DNA from 4 places in the Bradyrhizobium sp. HKCCYLS3070 genome. Region 4 is predicted to be linked to each of the others. Evidence: predicted binding sites of a transcription regulator. Region 4 holds the regulator's gene; each other region holds the start of a gene.
The links. The regulator LexA, encoded in region 4, represses DNA repair genes until DNA is damaged. The targets are predictions, from matches to a motif close to TGTTCNNNNTGTGTTCNG.

Region 1: the regulator LexA is predicted to act here: its motif matches at 2,644-2,661, upstream of recA (recombinase RecA).
Region 2: the regulator LexA is predicted to act here: its motif matches at 3,051-3,068, upstream of uvrA (excinuclease ABC subunit UvrA).
Region 3: the regulator LexA is predicted to act here: its motif matches at 1,303-1,320, upstream of ACQR03_RS14660 (YifB family Mg chelatase-like AAA ATPase).

What each region holds. Positions count from the first base shown of each region.
Region 1 is NZ_JBNPTI010000012.1:63,045-67,903, forward strand. It holds gene ACQR03_RS27540 (hypothetical protein) at 1-36, shown strand, start outside; gene ACQR03_RS27545 (DUF6894 family protein) at 376-615, opposite strand; gene ACQR03_RS27550 (hypothetical protein) at 1,877-2,170, opposite strand; gene recA (recombinase RecA) at 2,753-3,847, shown strand; gene ACQR03_RS27560 (DUF1835 domain-containing protein) at 4,144-4,859, shown strand, end outside.
Region 2 is NZ_JBNPTI010000001.1:1,571,479-1,576,337, reverse strand. It holds gene uvrA (excinuclease ABC subunit UvrA) at 1-2,959, opposite strand, end outside; gene ACQR03_RS07275 (outer membrane protein) at 3,237-3,869, opposite strand; gene ACQR03_RS07270 (outer membrane protein) at 4,157-4,859, opposite strand, start outside.
Region 3 is NZ_JBNPTI010000003.1:464,608-469,466, forward strand. It holds gene ACQR03_RS14660 (YifB family Mg chelatase-like AAA ATPase) at 1-1,255, opposite strand, end outside; gene ACQR03_RS14665 (DUF2336 domain-containing protein) at 1,489-2,559, shown strand; gene ACQR03_RS14670 (outer membrane lipoprotein carrier protein LolA) at 2,579-3,340, opposite strand; gene ACQR03_RS14675 (DNA translocase FtsK) at 3,537-4,859, opposite strand, start outside.
Region 4 is NZ_JBNPTI010000001.1:1,686,752-1,691,610, reverse strand. It holds gene ACQR03_RS07860 (ComEC/Rec2 family competence protein) at 1-664, shown strand, start outside; gene ACQR03_RS07855 (hypothetical protein) at 1,058-1,498, opposite strand; gene lexA (transcriptional repressor LexA) at 1,774-2,472, opposite strand; gene ACQR03_RS07845 (molybdopterin molybdotransferase MoeA) at 2,678-3,889, opposite strand; gene ACQR03_RS07840 (alpha/beta fold hydrolase) at 4,021-4,722, opposite strand; gene ACQR03_RS07835 (hypothetical protein) at 4,721-4,859, shown strand, end outside.

The DNA of each region.
Region 1 (4,859 bases), on a different contig from region 4:
GAGTTCACGATGCGGCGGCTTCCCAGCGCCGATTGAACGATTGCGGCGAGCGCCTCATTCCTTTTCGCCGAGAAGCTTGCGTGTATCGCGATTGATGAAATGAAGCCGCGTGCAGGCCTTGCAGACCACGGTTTCATAGGAGCACGTGGGATCGCCTGGCTTCGGCTCTTCCAGCCAATGCTGCACGTTCATCCCCGTTCGCGGACATTTGAAGATCAGATTACCCATACAAATTTAAATGTCTGCCAAGATGCAGACAGGCATTTTGATCTCGATCAAGTTCGGCTGCCGAAATGACGCGCAGCAACCTCGCTGTCAACAATCTTAGATTGTGTCTTTTTACCTGCGGCGATCCACAAGAGGTGTGGCGAGCCGTCAGGCCTGATCCAGCGACTCGGCGACGATCCGGATGCGGAAGACCGGCTGCCTTGCCTCGTCGAGCAGCTCCATCTGCCATTCGGAGTTTTCGGCGAGCTTGCGCGAGATGCTGCTGGCCATGTCGGCACAGACGGTGGTCATCTCTTTCCAGGCTGCGTTGCGGTCGGCGCACTCGGTCCCATACTCGGACGCGCCTGAGAAGTGGCCGTTGCGGATACGAAAGAAATAGAGCGGCATTGCCAAAACCGGTGAGCCCTGACCGCCCCAGGCCGCTGGGTTTGATGTACGCACCACAAATGGAAGCGCAAAACCCACTCGGATCAATTCCGGTAAAATACGGTCGGTCGCGCTGTTCGCTTCCGTTAGGCTGATTGCCATGGGTGATGTGCGGCGCAACCGGACGAATTGCGCGCCAACGAATGAGCCTCGGACCGCTGCGGTCCGAGGCTCGGCGTCAACGTCGTAGCTTCCCAGCGAGGGCAGTTCGGCAGTGACATAATTAAACTAGTGCGAAATCTGTAGGCATGCCTTGCGTCAGATCAAGGTTGCAATCTCGATCAACCGCCGTGGGACGCGCACCTAGCTATGGTCGAAGATCCGTTCCGGCACGACTGTCAGTCGGTAGGCGATCTGCGTCGCGCCGTCGACCATCTCCAAGAGTTCATCGCAGGCCGGACAACGCCTCTCTCCCGCCGCGTCTTGCTGCGAGTGAAGCTCGATCCTTTGAAGGCCGGCCCTGCAGGACGGGCACGTCACGTCATTTGTTGTCATCGCCAATATGAAGCGCAACGCACGCGATCCGTTCCCCGACATCACGACAATGACGGAGGGAGATGCATCCCGAGCGGAGCTATCAACGTCGAAAGCCCCGGACGTCGTCCGGGGCTTTCTTTCGGCGCGGATGGTTTCAGGGCCGTGCGCCTACGTGTGACGGAGCCTGCAAGTGCGGGAGCTGGCAGGCTGCAAGGGATCGGTCGACGGCACACCAAAGGCGATACACTAGACGATGTGCGGCGACCATCATCGCAACGAACAAACAAATCCGGGGCTGATCAAAAATCTGCTCAGACGTACGACAACCACGATTCTATAACGCAACCCAAAGTTTATGACAATGGTTTGTGGCCTGAAGATGTCGTGAGCGCCGGCGCGCGTGATGCGGATCACGCGGGTTTTGTCCGGGCCATTCCTCGGGCCGGCATGAGGAGCTGCGCGAATGGCGCGCTAACGCATCCTTGGGCAGGGTCCGACACGGGGGCGTCCGAGGTTCGTCGCTTCATCTGTCGTCCGTCATATGGTGGCCGTCGAGTGCTTGCACGCCACGTGATGCGGAACCTGATGGCCGGCCGCCCCTTGCGCACGGCTGCGCGTCTGCATCGAAATCGTGCGCCTGCACGCACGACGAGCCGAACAAAAGCAGAAGAGGCGATGGAACTTCGTTCCTCTCAGGAGAACCACGGAATGTGCGATCTACGCACGCGTGTAGGAGTTGGTAGTTTCAAGGAAAAGACCTGACGAGCACGATCGGTCCAACGATTGCGGCGTTGAAGTCGACGAGGTCTTCGCTGGGAATCCAGTACTCGCGATGCTTGCGGCCGCCGGCCTCGCGCACCTCGTAGGTGTCGATGAAGCCTCGCAGGATCGCAAAGCGCAGCACGTGGCCGGCTCCGCTCGCCGGCACGTTCCAGTCCCGTGCGATCTTCACGGCATAGTCCTCGGTCAGCACCGGGTAGAAGATCGGCTGCTCCGGAAGGCGCGGCGGAAACGCACGCATGCCCGACGCCTCGATCAAGGCAAGCTCCTTTGGGCCGACAGGGCGCCACAGCGTGAGGGTCTGTTCGTTGTTGGATCCGGTCATGCTGGTTCCGAAAATTGGAAGCAGTCTGCGAGGCTCACAGAGAAGGACCAGCAGGATGATGGGACACGGCCGAGACGACAATAACAATTTATAGTTGGGTCGGCGTCTGCCGCTGGTGCGGGCGATGAGGTTGGAGCGCTCGGACAGTTTGGTTGTAATCCGCGTGATCGCCGGTCGGCGGCTGCGCCGCTCGCGCGCATGGCTTCCGCCTCCAGCCGGATCGGGATCCCTTCGCAGTCGCCGTCATCCAGCATCCCGCATGCCGTACTTCGCTTCCGGGCGCGCTGATCGGGCAGCGCTCCCTCGCTGGTGCTCGGTGCACTGCGCGCCGGCCCTCGGCCTTCGAGCGGCAGGCGTGTCTCCCGCGGGTTGTCAGGGGTTTGTGAAAGAGAGGTGTGAATGTCGAGAAGAACATATTGCGAACAAAGAACGGATGGAGTACATTCGCCTCAAGATTGCTGGCCGACCTCGTTAACCGTTTGTCCATCCCGCGAATCCCCGCCATAAGGAGCGCCAATGTCCGCCACCGCCCTGCGTATCGTCGAAGGTTCCTCCATGGATAAGAGTAAGGCGCTCTCCGCTGCGCTGTCCCAGATCGAGCGTCAGTTCGGCAAGGGCTCGGTGATGAAGCTGGGCAAGAACGACCGTTCGATGGATGTCGATACGGTGTCCAGCGGCTCGCTCGGGCTCGACATCGCGCTCGGCATCGGCGGTCTGCCGAAGGGCCGCATCGTCGAGATCTACGGGCCGGAATCCTCGGGCAAGACCACGCTGGCGCTGCACACGGTGGCGGAAGCGCAGAAGAAGGGCGGCATCTGCGCCTTCATCGATGCCGAGCATGCGCTCGATCCGGTGTATGCGCGCAAGCTCGGCGTGAACATCGACGAGCTTCTGATCTCGCAGCCGGATACGGGTGAGCAGGCGCTGGAGATCTGCGACACCCTGGTGCGTTCCGGTGCGGTCGACGTGCTGGTGGTCGACTCCGTGGCGGCGCTGGTGCCGAAGGCCGAACTCGAAGGCGAGATGGGCGAGTCGCTGCCGGGCCTGCAGGCCCGCCTGATGAGCCAGGCTCTGCGCAAGCTGACGGCCTCGATCAACAAGTCCAACACGATGGTGATCTTCATCAACCAGATCCGCATGAAGATCGGTGTGATGTACGGCTCGCCGGAGACCACCACCGGCGGCAATGCGCTGAAGTTCTATGCTTCGGTCCGCCTCGACATCCGCCGCATCGGCGCGATCAAGGAGCGCGACGAGGTGATCGGCAATTCCACCCGTGTGAAGGTGGTGAAGAACAAGCTGGCGCCGCCGTTCAAGCAGGTCGAGTTCGACATCATGTATGGCGAGGGCGTCTCCAAGATGGGCGAGATCCTCGATCTCGGCGTCAAGGCCGGCATCGTCGAGAAGTCCGGCGCCTGGTTCTCCTACGATAGCCAGCGTCTCGGGCAGGGACGTGAGAATTCGAAATCGTTCCTCAAGGCCAATCCGGACATGACCGCCAAGATCGAAGCCGCGATCCGCCAGAACTCCGGCCTGATCGCCGAGCAGATCCTGGCCGGCAACGCCGAGCGCGACGCCGACGCCGACGGCGAGGAGCCGACGGAGGAGTAGAGGTAAGACGGCGGCGGGTGCCGTGGACGTTGCGTTGCCGACGTTCCGGCGCCCGTTTGCAGATGTGTGGTGTTCTGCCGAAATCTGGGGTTGCTGCATGATCGAATGCAGTGAGCCTGAATTCCGAGCGCCGGATACGATCTTCAGCGCGAATAGTCGAAAGCGCGTGCGCGGGCGAGCGGACCGGATCCGCGCGGCGGCACCGACATTTCCGACGCCAGTCCTGGGCGCCGGGAGCCGATCGCGAGCGTGTTGATAGCGTCTTGAGCCAATCAGGTCGTGCCGGAGCCAACAGCATGACGCGTTTGATTCTAGCGGCCGATGATCCCAGCGCCGGAGCGCTTCGGAGAGGCGGCTTTGCCGACCTGGTGGTGCCAATTCTCCATCGTTTCGTATGGGGACCGTTGCCATCAGATGCCGAGTTATCGGCTTATCTCGTCCAGCGCACCGCGCGACCGAAGCGCGGGCATTGGTTGGATTTCGCCTCGCGTGGCGACTTCATGGCGGTCGGCGGGCGGAGTCAGAGTTTTCTCGAACTTGTCGACCGTTGCGATAGCGTCGAGCTGTGGATGGGGACCCGTCCGAACGACCAGTTGGTGCTGATCTGGCTCTTGGACTATCTGCGCCATCACGCGGAGATCGCGACGAAGATCGTATTGCGGCATGTCGATGTCCCGCTATCCGATGCCCCGGCCGGGCGACTCGCCGGTCGGGCCATTGCCGGCGTAGAGCTTGCGCGTGAGCATCTCGATTTGGGCCATCTGGCATGGCAGGTGTTTCGGGCGCCCACGCCGCAAGCCTGGTTCGATCTGTTGAAGCAGGATCTCAGTGCACTGCCGCAGCTTCGCCGCTGCGTGCAGGAGATGCTCGATGAGCTTCCTGGTGTTGCGACGGGCCTGGGAGCATCGGAGCTGAGAATCCTCGAATTGCTGTCAGCCGGCTATCAGCACCCATTCGACCTGTTGCCGCATCATCGGGATCGCTTTCAACGCCGCGTCTATGACTATTGGGA
Region 2 (4,859 bases), 120 kb from region 4:
GCTTCTTCGGCTTGGCCGACTTCTCCAGCACCGGCTTGAGGAACTGCCCGGTGTAGCTGCGCGGCGCCTTGACGATATCTTCCGGCGGGCCCCAGGCGACGATCTCGCCGCCGCCGTCGCCGCCCTCGGGGCCGAGGTCGATGACCCAGTCGGCGGTCTTGATGACCTCGAGATTGTGCTCGATCACGACCACCGTGTTGCCCTGCGCGACCAGCTCGTGCAGCACCTCCAAGAGCTTCTTGACGTCGTGGAAGTGCAGGCCCGTCGTCGGCTCGTCCAGGATGTAGAGCGTGCGGCCGGTGGCGCGCTTGGACAGCTCCTTGGCGAGCTTGACGCGCTGGGCCTCGCCACCGGACAGCGTGGTGGCCTGCTGGCCGACATGGATGTAGTCGAGGCCGACGCGGCGCAGGGTCTCGAAGGTGTCGCGCACCCGCGGCACCGCCTTGAAGAACTCCGCGGCCTCCTCGACGGTCATGTCGAGCACGTCGGCGATCGACTTGCCCTTGAACAGCACGTCGAGCGTCTCGCGGTTGTAGCGCTTGCCCTTGCAGACGTCGCAGGTGACGTAGACGTCGGGCAGGAAGTGCATCTCGATCTTGATGACGCCGTCGCCCTGGCACGCCTCGCAGCGGCCACCCTTGACGTTGAACGAGAACCGGCCCGGCTCGTAGCCGCGCGCCTTGGATTCGGGGAGGCCGGCGAACCATTCGCGGATCGGCGTGAACGCGCCGGTATAGGTCGCGGGGTTTGAGCGCGGCGTGCGGCCGATCGGCGACTGGTCGATGTCGATGATCTTGTCGATATGCTCCAGCCCCTCGATGCGGTCGTGCGGCGCGGCGGCCTCGTTGGCGCCGTTGAGCTTGCGTGCGATCGACTTGTAGAGCGTGTCGATGAGAAGCGTCGACTTGCCGCCGCCGGACACGCCTGTGATCGCGGTGAACAGGCCGAGCGGAATCTCGGCCGAGACGTTCTTCAGATTGTTGCCGCGGGCATTGACGACCTTGATGGTGCGGCGATGGTTCGGCGGCCGCCGCTCGGGCACCTCGACCTCGAGCTCGCCGGTGAGATATTTGCCGGTCAGCGACGCCGGATTGCGCATGATCTCCGCCGGCGTGCCCTCGGCGACGATGTGGCCGCCATGGGTGCCGGCGCCGGGACCGATGTCGAGCACGTAGTCGGCGAGGCGAATCGCGTCCTCGTCATGCTCGACGACGATGACGGTGTTGCCGAGGTCGCGCAGCCGCTTCAGCGTGTCGAGCAGGCGGGCATTGTCGCGCTGGTGCAGGCCGATCGACGGCTCGTCGAGCACGTAGAGCACGCCGGTCAGCCCCGAGCCGATCTGCGACGCCAGGCGGATGCGCTGGCTCTCGCCGCCGGACAGCGTGCCGGAGGAGCGCGCCAGGGTCAGGTAGTTGAGGCCGACGTCGAGCAGGAAGGTGAGGCGGTCGCGGATCTCCTTCAGGATTCGCGTGGCGATCTCGGTCTGCTGCGCGTTGAGCTGCTTCGGCACCTCGGCGAACCACTCGCCGGCCGCCTTGACGGAGAGGTCGCTGATCTCGCCGATGTGCTTGCCGCCGACCTTGACGCACAGCGCCTCGGGCTTCAGGCGGTAGCCGTTACAGCCGGCGCAGGGCACGTCGTTGAAGTACTTGCCGAGCTCCTCGCGCGCCCACTCGCTCTCGGTCTCGCGGAAGCGGCGCTCGATGTTGGTGATGACGCCCTCGAACGGCTTCTTGGTGTCGTAGGCGCGGACGCCGTCCTCATAGGTGAACTTGATCTCGTCGTCGCCGGAGCCGTGCAGCAGCGCGTTCTGCGTCTTCTTCGGCAGATCCTTCCACTTGGTGTCCAGCGTGAACTTGTAGAACTTGCCGAGCGCGGTCAGCGTCTGCAGGTAATAGGGCGACGACGACTTGGCCCAGGGCGCGATCGCGCCCTTGCGCAGGGTGACGTCCTTGTCGGGAATGACGAGGTCGGCATCGACGTGCTGCTCGACCCCCAGGCCGCCGCATTCCGGGCAGGCGCCGTAGGGGTTGTTGAACGAGAACAGCCGCGGCTCGATCTCAGGGATCGTGAAGCCGGAGACGGGGCAGGCGAACTTCTCCGAGAACAGGATGCGCTCGGGCCCGCTCTTGTCGTGGATCTTTGCGGTTTTCTTTTTTTCCTTCTCCTCCGCCGGCGCGGCCGAGGCGGGAGCGTCCGCGAACTCGATGACGGCCAGGCCTTCGGCGAGCTTCAGCGCAGTCTCGAAGCTTTCTGCGAGACGCTGGCCGATGTCGGGGCGCACGACGATGCGGTCGACGACGACGTCGATGTCGTGCGGGAACTTCTTGTCGAGCGTAGGCGCCTCGGCGAGCTCATGGAAGGTGCCGTCGATCTTGACGCGCTGAAAGCCCTTCTTGAGATATTCGGCGAGCTCCTTCTTGTACTCGCCCTTGCGGCCGCGCACGACCGGCGCCAGCAGATAGAGGCGGGTGCCCTCGGGCATCGCCAGCACGCGGTCGACCATCTGCGAGACGGTCTGGCTTTCGATCGGCAGGCCGGTCGCCGGGGAGTAGGGCACGCCGACGCGCGCCCACAGCAGGCGCATGTAGTCGTAGATCTCGGTGACGGTGCCGACCGTCGAGCGCGGGTTCTTCGAGGTCGTCTTCTGCTCGATCGAGATCGCCGGCGACAGGCCGTCGATCTGGTCGACGTCCGGCTTCTGCATCATCTCCAGGAACTGGCGGGCATAGGCCGACAGCGATTCGACGTAGCGGCGCTGACCCTCGGCGTAGATCGTATCGAAAGCGAGCGAGGACTTGCCGGAGCCGGACAGCCCGGTGAACACGACGAGCCTGTCGCGCGGGATCTCGACGTCGATGTTTTTCAGATTGTGCTCGCGGGCGCCGCGGATGGTGATGGCCCGCAGGCTCGACTGGTTGGCTTGCGCGCGCTGCTTGGCCTTGAGCACTTCATCCATGACGATCGTCCCACGGCGCAGAGTCGCGCCATCGTTGCAGGCGCGTTTCGCCGGAAGCCGGCCATCGGACGCCAGGGGGAAAAGGTATGGTCGGAACGTAGGAAGAACGGAGCTGGATTTCCAGTGCCGTCAGCGAATCATCAACAATGCGCTCAGGGAATGGCAGCGACTGGCAGGAGGCTGCCGGTTCCGTCCTGGTTTGTGCACGATCCCACAAAGAAAAAGCCTCCGCTCTGGCAGAGCGGAGGCTGTGTGCGTTGGCCCGGAGGCTATGTGCTTAGAAGTGGTAGTTCACACCGACCTGGACCGAGTGGAAGTTCGTCGTGCCAGTGGCTGCGGTGCCGAGGCCCGTGAAGGTGTAGTTCTCGCTGCCGAAGCTCTTGTACAGGTACTCGCCCTTCAGCGACCACTGCGGAGCGAACATGTATTCGGCGCCAGCGCCGACGGTCCAGCCGCTGTGGATCTTGCTGTCCGAACCAAAGCCCACGAAGGTGATCTTGCTGTCGGCCCAGGCGTAACCGCCGGTCGCGTACAGCAGAGCCGGGCCGAAGGCGTAGCCGATGCGGCCGCGCACCGTGCCCCAATCCTGGATCTTGGCTTCGTCGCCGAAGATGGTCTTGGAGGAAATATTGGCCCAGGCTGCGTCAGCCTCGAGGCCGAACACGACGGCGCCCTGCTGCCAGTTGTAGCCGACGGTGCCGCCGGCGAAGCCGCCCTTGCGGTCGAACGTGTTCGCGCTGCTGTCCTCGGCAGCATAGCCGCCCATGGCACCGATGTAGAAGCCGGTCCAGGTCAGCACCGGCGCGGCAACCGGGGCCTTGGTGTAGGTCGGGCGCGCGGCAAGATCAGCGGCGGCAGCGGGAGCGGCCAGGGCGGCCAAGGCCACGGTCGCGAGCAGGATCTTCTTCATTCCAGTCTCCAGTTTATTCCTCGAAGTCCGCATCGCACCGATAAGCTTACGCACGAAACAGACTCACCCGTTCAAGTTGACGAGGTTCCTTTAGCCCGGTTCCGTGCAGATTACCGTCACCCTGAAGACACACTCGCGGCCAAACCGCGTTTTTACGGCCAAGTTCCAGAAAGCCTATGTCACTCAGTTACTTGGTTCCGCGTGTGGCGAGCCGACAAAGTGGCATCAGGGCAACAAAAAAAGGCCGGCTTTCGCCGGCCCTTCTCGGAACCTGTCGGCTGCAGGCATCAGTACTTTGCGATGACCGGGCCGCCGAAGTGGTAGCTGAGGCCGGCCTTGACCGTGTGAACGGTGTCCTTCCACTCGGAGCGGTTGAGCGCCGCAGCGCTGTACTGGATCGTGCTCTTGCCGAAGTCGAGATAGTTGTACTCGAGCTTGGCCGACCAGTTCGGCGCGAACATGTATTCGGCGCCGGCGCCGACCGTATAGCCCCAGCGGGTGGTGTTCTGGCTGAAGACGTTGCCGGGCACGCCGTCATAGCGATGCTGCAACTGGCCCACCGCGGCGCCGCCACTGACGAAGAACAGGGCGGGACCGGCGGCATAGCCGAGGCGGCCCTTGATGTCGCCGAAGCTGGTCAGCTTGGTGAAGAAGGTGTCGCCGACGCCGGCATTGACCACGGCGGAGCGGCCGTTGATATCGGCCCAGTGATAGTCGCCTTCGAGGCCGAACACGACGTTGTCGACCTGCCAGTTGTAGCCGACCACGCCGCCGACGAAGCCGCCATTGGTGTTGTAGTTCTGGGTGCCCAGGAAACCCGGCGCGTTGAAGCGGCCAAGGAAGGTTTCCTTGCTGGTGCCCCAGCCGCCGCCGCCCTGGATGCCGGCGTAGAGGCCCGACCAGCTCAGGATCTGCGCGACCATCGGCGGCGCCTTGGTGTACGGGCGGGCCGCCATGTCGGCCGCCGACGCGGATGTGGCGGATGCGATG
Region 3 (4,859 bases), on a different contig from region 4:
GGTCGCGCGCGGCGGCGACGCGGGCGGCCACCTCGGCCGAGCCTTCCTTGGCGGGCGGCAGGATGAGGTCGGCGGCGGTGACGGCGGGGACCTCGATGCGCAGGTCGATGCGGTCCATCAGCGGGCCGGAGATGCGCGTCTGGTAGTCGGACGTGCAGCGGTCGATGCGGCCGCGCTTGCAGGCGTAGCCGGGCTCGAACGCGTTGCCGCAACGGCACGGATTCATCGCGGCGACCAGCATGAAGCGGGCAGGGTAGGTGACGCGGTGGTTGGCGCGCGAGATCGAGACCTCGCCGTTCTCGAGCGGCTGGCGCAGCGAATCCAGCACGCGCGGATCGAACTCCGGCAGTTCGTCGAGGAACAGCACGCCCTGATGCGCCAGCGAGATCTCGCCGGGTCGGGCGCGCAGGCCGCCGCCGGTCAGCGCCGCCATGCTCGCGGAATGATGCGGGCTGCGGAACGGCCGGCGCGACGTCAGCGCGCCACCCTCGATCTCGCCGGCGACCGAGGCGATCATCGAGACTTCCAAGAGCTCTGCCGGCGACAGCGGCGGCAGGATCGACGGCAGCCGCGCCGCCAGCATCGACTTGCCGGCGCCGGGCGAGCCGATCATCAGCAGATGATGCCCGCCGGCGGCCGCGATCTCGAGCGCGCGCTTGCCGCTCTCCTGGCCCTTGATGTCGCGCAGGTCGAGCAGGCTTGCGGGCGCCTCCTGGATCTTCGGTTGCGGCCGCGACAGCACCTGCGTGCCCTTGAAATGGTTGGCGATCTGGATCAGCGAGCTCGCCGCGATGATCTGCAGGTCCGGGCTCGCCCACGCCGCCTCGGCGCCGCAGGCGGCCGGGCAGATCAATCCTTCCTCGCGCGCATTGGCGCCGATCGCCGCCGGCAGCACGCCGGCGACTGGCGCGATCGAGCCGTCGAGCCCGAGCTCGCCGAGCACGGTGAAGCCGCCGAGCGCATCCGGCGGAATGGCGCCGATCGCGGCCATCAGGCCGAGCGCGATCGGCAGATCGTAATGGCTGCCTTCCTTGGGCACGTCGGCCGGGGCCAGATTGACGGTGATGCGCCGCGCCGGCAGCGCCAGGCCCGAGGCGATCAGCGCCGAGCGCACCCGCTCGCGCGCTTCCGACACAGCCTTGTCCGGCAGGCCAACGATCGCGAAGGCCGGCAGGCCGGGCGCGACCTGGACCTGCACGTCGACCGCGCGGGCCTCGATCCCCTCGAAGGCAACGGTGGAAACGCGCTGGACCATGATGCCCCTCCCGGGCAAGGAGGCTAGCGGAAGCCGGCATCGTTCGCAAGAACAATACGGGAACATTGTCGTTGCCGCGCTCTGTCGCAATCCATTAACGACAGCCGCGTGGGGTTGCAGCTCCGTCCGCTGCGCTTAACGCCCCTTTAGTCCGGCCTTCGCATTCTTCCTCAATTGATGATCGACCCGCGCCTCCGTCACAGCCGGGGGAGGCGCCCAACGAGGGACGTGTGATGCCTCCAGCGCCTGCGGCAGCTCCGACCGCCAAGACGCCCGCCGGTGATGCACGGACGGTGTCCGAGCTCGCCACCGACATGCTACGCCGGACCACCAGCCTGTTCCTGGCCGGTCCGCGGCCGGCGTCGACCGAGCAGCTCGATCTCTACGATCAGATGTTCGCCCGGCTGATGCCGCAGGTCGCGACCGAGCTGCTGGCCGAGCTGAGCATGGCGCTCGCCGGCGTCGAGCGCGCGCCTTACGCGACGGCGCGGATGCTCGCCGTTCACCCCGAGTTGCGCGTCGCGGGGCCGATGCTGGCCAAGGCGGCGGTGCTGACCGAGCGCGATCTCGCCGAGTTCATCCGCACCGGCAGCCCGGCGCATCTCGTCGCGATCGCCAGCCGCAGGGGCATCGGCGACAGCCTCACGACGCAGCTAATCGCGCGCGGCTTTCCGGCGGTGCGCATGGCGCTGGCGCAGAATCTTTCCGCGCGGCTGTCCGAGGACGGCTATCGCAGCCTGTTCAAGATCGCCGAGCGCGACGAGGATCTCGCCGAGAAGCTGGCGCTGCGCACCGACCTGCCGGCCAAGCTGTCGCGGGCCTTCGTCGCCGCGGCCAGCGAGGGCGCCCGCGCCCGCTTCATCAAGGCCGCACCGCCGGCGACCCGCGCCACCCTTCAGGCGACGCCGACGCGCTCGCCCGGCGCGGCGATGCGCGCGATATGGGATTATCAGCAGGTCAAGGCCGAGGTTGCCGCCCTCAGCCGGACCGGCAAGCTCGGCGACTCCGCCGTCAACCGCTTCTGCGCCACCGGCGATTTCCCTGCCGTGATCGCAGCGCTGGCGCTGCTCTGCGTCGTTACCATCGAGACGATCGAATCGCTGCTGGAGGAGGATCGCATCACGGACCTGCTGCTGGCCTGCAAGGCCGCGCGTCTGAGCTGGGCGACGACGTCGATGATCCTGCGCGATCGGCCCGGCTGCGACGCGCTTCCGGCCGATGACCTCGAGGAGGCGCGCAAGCGCTTCGAGAAGCTCGCACTGTCCGAAGCGCAGTGGAAGGTGCGCGGGCTCGAATCGCGCTGAGCGAGCGCGAGAGGCGGCCTCAGCCCGGCGGTGTGGACGGGTAGGCCGTGAAGTCGATCTTGAACATCGCCGGATCGAGCTTCTTGGTCGTATCCAGATTGTAGACGGCAATCGTGGTGTCGTAGCCCTGCGGATCGGTCACGGTCCACTGCTTGAGCTGGCCGTCCTTGGCGCCGAGCATCAGCATCAGCCGGCTGGTCCCGATCAGGGCCTGCTTCTCCTCGATCGTGATCGTGACGTAGAGGTCGTCGGCGGCGACCGCGATCACGTTGGTGTCCTTCAACAGGTCGATGCGGTCGGACAGCAGATAACGCAGCGGCGTCTGCGACAGCGGATAGACGTCCTGGGTCGCGAGCTTGCGGTCGCGCACCACCAAGGAAGAGCCGTCGGCGATGATGTCGATCGGCGTCGGCGGCTCGTATTCGAAGCGGACCTTGCCGGGCTTCTGGATGTAGAAATCGCCCTTGGTCTTGCTGCCGTCCGGGCCGACCTGGACGAAGTTCCCGACCAGGGTCTGCAGCGACGACAGATAGGCGCTGACCTTGGCCGCCTGCGCCTTCTGGTTGGCGTCGAACGAGGTGAAGATGCTGGCCGGCACGTTGCGCCGGGGATCGGGAATGACCGGGTTGGGCGGGGCCGTCTGGGTGGTCGAGGGGCTCTGGCCGGCCCGCTGCTGGTCGGAGGCGCTGAGCTGGGAGCCGCTCTTCGGGCCTGATTTCGGAGCCGGCGTGCCCTGCGCGGCGGCGTGACCGGACGCACCGGCGACAGAGCATATCGTCACGGCGCAGGCGACCAGCCAAGCGCCGATCCGGCGCCCGCGCCAAGCTGCGTGATACGAAAACGTGCTGTTCAACAAGGAGCTTTTCAAAACGACGTCCTGAGGTTTTACGCGTTCTATCCCGGTTCGGCCGGGCAGCGTGATCGTAATCGCGTGAAGATCGGGCACCGAAGCGGCGTTTCTGCGGCCATCGGGGCCGTCAGAACCCGCCTTCCTCCTCGGGCACCAGGATCTCGCGCTTGCCGGCGTGGTTGGCCTGGCCGACGATGCCTTCCTGTTCCATCCGCTCCATCAGCGAAGCGGCCTTGTTATAGCCGATCTGCAGCCGGCGTTGAATGTAGCTGGTGGAGGCCTTGCGGTCGCGCTTGACCACGGCGACCGCCTGGGAGAACAGGTCGTCGCCGCCGCCACCGCCGCCCATGCCGGTGGCATCGAACACGGCGCCATCCTCCTCGCTCGGCTCCTCGGCGGTGACCGCCTCGAGATATTCCGGCGAGCCCTGTGCCTTGAGATGCTTGACGACCTTCTCGACCTCCTCGTCGGAGCAGAACGGGCCGTGCACGCGGCTGATGCGGCCGCCGCCGGCCATGTAGAGCATGTCGCCCTGGCCGAGCAGTTGCTCGGCGCCCATCTCGCCGAGAATGGTGCGGCTGTCGATCTTGGAGGTCACCTGGAAGGAGATGCGGGTCGGGAAGTTCGCCTTGATGGTGCCGGTGATGACGTCGACCGACGGGCGCTGCGTCGCCAGGATGACGTGCAGGCCGGCGGCGCGCGCCATCTGCGCGAGGCGCTGCACCGTGCCCTCGATGTCCTTGCCGGCGACCATCATCAGGTCGGCCATCTCGTCGACGATGATGACGATGTAGGGCAGGGGATCGAGGTCGAGCTTCTCTTCCTCGTAGATCGCCTTGCCGGTCTCCTTGTCGAAGCCGGTATGGACGGTGCGCGTCAGCTCCTCGCCCTTGGCGCGCGCTTCGCCCAGGCGCGCGTTGTAGCCGTCGATGTTGCGCACGCCGAGCTTGGCCATCTTCTTGTAGCGCTCCTCCATCTCGCGCACGGCCCATTTCAGCGCGACGACGGCCTTCTTCGGATCGGTCACGACCGGCGTGAGGAGATGCGGGATGCCGTCATAGACCGACAGTTCGAGCATCTTCGGGTCGACCATGATCAGCCGGCACTGGTCGGGCCTGAGGCGATAGACCAGGCTCAGGATCATGGTGTTGATGGCGACCGACTTGCCCGAGCCGGTGGTGCCGGCGATCAGCATGTGCGGGGTGCGGGCGAGGTCGATGATGATGGACTCGCCGCCGATGTTCTTGCCGAGGCACAGCGGCAGCTTGGCGACGCTCTCGGTCGCCTCCTTGGCGACGAGCAACTCGCGCAGGTACACCTTCTCGCGATGCGCGTTGGGCAGCTCGATGCCGATGGCATTGCGGCCGGGCACGACCGCGACGCGCGCCGACAGCGCGCTCATCGAGCGGGCGATGTCGTCGGCGAGACCGATGACGCGGGACGACTTGAT
Region 4 (4,859 bases):
CTTCGGCATCGGTCCACTGATCCTGGCCAGCCTCGGGGTCATCCTGATCGGCCTGCTGCGCACACCGTTGCGCTGGTCGGGCGTCGTGGGGCTCGTGGTGGCCACCGCGTGGGCCGCCGCGACGCCGCTGCCCGACGTGCTGATCGCCGGCGATGGGCGCGCGGTGGCGGTGCGCGGCCGTGACGGGCGTCTGCATGCGATGCGCATCGGCAAGGATGTGTTCGCCACCAAGGAGTGGCTCGCGGCCGACGCCGATGCCCGGCTGCCGGCGGATTCATCGCTCACCGATGGCGTCTCCTGCGACGAGGCGGGCTGCGTGGTCGCAATGGCCGACGGCCGATTCGCCGCCCTGACCCTGCGCGCCGAGGCGCTCGCCGATGATTGCGCCCGTGCCGCGCTCATCGTCACCGCGCGCGCCGCGCCGTCATCCTGCGCGGCGGCCGTCATCGATCGCGAGCGGTTGCGGCAGCAGGGCGCCTTGATGCTGGTGCAGCGGGGCAGGAGCTTCGCCGTCACGCCGGCGCGCGCCGGCGGCACTGACCGCCCATGGTGGCCGGCGCCCGCCGAGGCCGGCGAGTTCGACACGACGCTGACGCCGCGCGCGCCGGCCGTGCGGCCTCAGGACGCGACGCCGCCGGAGACGGAGCAGGGCGAAGAAGACTGAGTGCCGGGCAGCTCGAACGTGCCGAGATGATACTCGGTGTCGCCAGGTCCATGTTGCCAAGTCCATCGAACAGCGAGGGGCTTTCGGCCAGCGTGAACGCAGCGCGCGGATAGCGTTGCCAGATGGCGATGTCGTCAGCCGTGGCTGTCAGCCATCCGAACACAAGCATATTGCAGCCGGGCTCGGTGATCCCGGCGGCCTTGTTCCAATCGATCTTGTTGACCACGGCGGCAGGCTCCCCCGGCACATCATGCCGGCCGAGGGATGTCGTTCCTATCCGATGCGATGCCGGGGCGTGAGGTTCGCCCGAGAGGACTTTGCGCTTGCAGAACCCAAATCTCCCACGGTCGAAAGCTCGCTCACGACCGAGAGAAATGCCGATGCGGAGACCCCTCAGGTGATGCTGATGCGGCGAATCGGTGTGGCCTGCGAAGGCGGCACGTCCTCGGCGATGTCCGGGCGTCGCTCCGCCGGCTGCTTGCTGACCGGCAATTGCAGCACGGTGACGCGCTGGCCCTCGCAGAGCTGGGTCACCAGCACGTGGCGGCCATCGGCGAATTCGATCGCGTCGTGATGGCGATCGGGAATGTGAGTCTCGATGCTGTTGAACTTTGCGACGCGCTCGCGGATCGTCCGGGTCCAGAGCCAGCGGCTGTCGTAGCGGACGTCCTCGGCGAAGGCCAACTCGGTGCCGGGCAGCATGCAGACTGCGACGGTCGGCTCGCTCTCCAGCGCGAAGCCGCGGGTGGCGGTGCCACGGAAGGTCATCGAGATCAACGTCTCGCCGACCTTGGCGGGACGGGACGCAACCGCATGGAGGCTGTAGTCACACATCGGATCGCTCCTCGTTGAGAGATAGCCGACCCACGCTCCCCCCGGACAGGCGCAGGCCTCTATCAGAGTGGACATCGATGGTGATGTTAGCGCGCGCTTCGCGGCAATTCTGCGCTGATCTGCATCGCGTGTGCCCGCGGCCGATCACAAGCGTTTGAGCATGCCGCGCTGCACATCATGAGGTGCATTCGCGCGTGACGTATTTTGCTGGGCAGCCTCCAGCTCGGCGGCGAAAGCGCGTGCGCCCGCCGCCGATCGACCGATCCCATTCGCGATCAGTACTTGCGGTACAGCCCGACCAGCTTGCCTTGGATCTTCACCCGGTTCGGCGGCAGGATGCGTACCTCGTAGGCGGTGTTGGCTGGCTCCAGCGCGATCGATGCGCCGCGGCGGCGGAAGCGCTTCAACGTCGCTTCCTCATCGTCGATCAGCGCCACCACGATGTCGCCGGTGTCGGCGGTCTCGTTGCGCTGGATCAGCGCCATGTCGCCGTCGAGGATGCCGGCATCGACCATGGAGTCGCCGCGTACCTCGAGCGCGTAGTGATCGCCGTTACCGAGCATGTCGGCAGGCACGCTGATGGTGTGGCTGCGGGTCTGCAGCGCCTCGATCGGGGTACCGGCGGCGATGCGGCCCATCACCGGCACTGCGACGGGGCGCTCGCCATCGTCCAGCGCGGGAGTGCTGGTGCGCACCTTGCCGAGATTGCCCTCGATCACCGATGGGGTGAAGCCGCGGCGGTTGTTGGCGGCCTGTGACAGCTCGGGCAGCTTGATCACCTCGATCGCGCGGGCGCGGTTGGGCAGCCGGCGGATGAAGCCGCGCTCCTCGAGCGCCGTGATCAGGCGATGAATGCCGGACTTCGAGCGCAGATCGAGCGCATCCTTCATCTCGTCGAAGGACGGCGGCACGCCGGCTTCCTTGAGCCGCTCGTTGATGAACCGCAGAAGTTCGTACTGTTTGCGCGTCAGCATCTCGACCTGGTCCCCGGTTTGTTGTCGTCCGAGTCCAGGAGCTGCGCCTCGCGCACAAACCGGCTGAGAGCGCCCTGGAGTCGGACCGTCATCGCGTCGCCCGCAACATACTAAAAACAAATCATGAACGGACACTATATGTTCGATGTGTGTTCCGCAATCCTAAAAATATGATGAACAGACCGGGCTTTACCGGGGAAGCGGCTCAGTTCGGCAGGCGCAGGATCTCGCACGGGCTGCCCGCAGGCGCCTTCGGCGCAAACGCCGGCCGGATCACCACCGCCTGCGAGAGCGCGAGATTGCCGAGCAGCGACGAATCCTGCTGGCTCACCGGGGTGGCGACCAGCGTGCCGTCGGCGCGCTCTTCGAGCCGCGCCCGCAGATAGTCCTCGCGCGAATCGTTCGGCCCGAGCTCGCGGCCGAGCAGGGCGGTCTCGCGCGGCATCACGGCCTCGTCGCGGCCGAGCAGCCGCCGAATCAGCGGCACCAGGAACAGGATGGCGCAGACATAGGACGACACCGGATTGCCGGGCAGTCCGATCACCCTGATGTCGCCGAGCCGTCCGTGCATCATCGGCTTGCCCGGCCGCATCGCGATCTTCCAGAACGCCATCTCGACGCCCTCGGCTTCGAGCGCCTGCTTGACCAGGTCGTGATCGCCGACCGAGGCGCCGCCGGTCGTGATCAAGATGTCGGCCTTGGCCTCGCGGGCCCGGCGGATGCCGGCGATCGTCGCCTCCATCGTATCCGCGGCGATGCCGAGATCGATCGGGGTCCCGCCCTCGTTGCGCACCAGCGCCCGCAAGGCGTAGCCGTTGGAATAGACGATCTGGCCCGGGCCGGGCGTCGAGCCCGGCATCACCAGCTCGTCGCCGGTGGCGAGCAGCGCCACCTTCGGCCGGCGCCGCACCGGCAGCGCCGGATGATTCATGCTGGCCGCCAGCGACAGGTCGCGGTCGCTGAGCCGGCGCCCGGACTTCAGCAGCACCATGCCCTGGTGAAAGTCGACGCCCGCCGGCCGGATATGCCGGCCCTTGATCGCGGCCTCGGTGATCACGACGTGGCCATCTTCGGCGATCGTGTCCTCCTGGATCACCACCGCGTCCGCGCCCTCCGGGACAACGCCACCGGTGAAGATCCGCGCCGCCTCGCCGGGTCCAACCACGCGATCGAACGGCCGCCCCGCCGCGACCTCGCCGATGACCTTCAGCCGCGCCTTGGCCTGGGCGGCGTCCACGGCGCGCACGGCATAGCCGTCCATCGCCGACATTGCCTCGGGCGGCTGCGTCCGCAGCGCCGCGAGGTCCCGCGCCAGGATGCGGTGAAACGCTTCGTCCAGCCCGACCTGCTCCTCGGCCAGCGGTTCGGCGCCGGCGAGCACGGCGGACAACGCATCAGACACCGGCATCAGGGCCATGAGAGTTCCTTCGGACGGAGACGGCAGATCGAATGAATCGCCTTCTAACCGAACGCGCACGGCGCGGCCAAGGGCCTAGGCCGCTCCCTGCGTTCTGACCGTCTGCTGTGGGCCGTTTCCGGGCCGCTGCCTCACGATCGCGCGAGAAAGTCCGCAATCAACCGCATGACCTCCTGCGGACGTTCCAGGCTCGGCAGGTGCGCCGTTCCGGCCAGCTCATGTCCTGACCCGTTCGGCATTGTTGCGGCGAGCAGCCTGCTTCGCTGCTGGATGTGAGGAAAGTCCAAGTCCCCCCGGATGACGAGCGATGGCGCGACGATCTCCGCGAGGCGTGGGAAGGCTGGTGCCACATCGAGAGTCGCGCCGGTTGGCGGCGCGCGGAGTGCGGCGGCGTTCTTCTTCAGGAACGTCTCGCGCGGCTCGCCGGAGATGCGTCCCTCGCGCTGCAAGGGACCGTCGACCCACAGATGCGCCTTGATAGCGCTGACCCGATCCCAATCCTGTGCGGCCTCGGCAGCGGCCAACGACGCCGTTAGCGCCTTGATCTCCGGTGGATAGATCGGCTCCGGCGCGCCGCTGATCGAAGGTGCGATCAGCACCAGCGATGCCATACGTGACGGATGGCGAAGCGCGAAGTCGAGCGCGATGCGGCCTCCTTGCGAGCAGGCAATCAGCGTCGCCGGCCGCGCCGGCGCGAGCGCGTCGACGACGGCGAGCAGGTCCTCGACCGGAGAATGAGCTTCCTCATAGGCGACCGTCTCACCAAATCCGCGCCGGTCATAGGCGATCGTCATATGCGTTGCCGCGACGCCCTCGATCTGCACGCGCCACATGGACGAGCATTGGACCGTGGACCAGCCGATCTACGATCCCAGCACGATCGACTGCCCGGTTCTCGTGCTCGCGACGGAATGGGATGTGGATGTCCGCTTCGGGATGGCGCACGACCTGTTCGTTCGCCTCGTGAGCG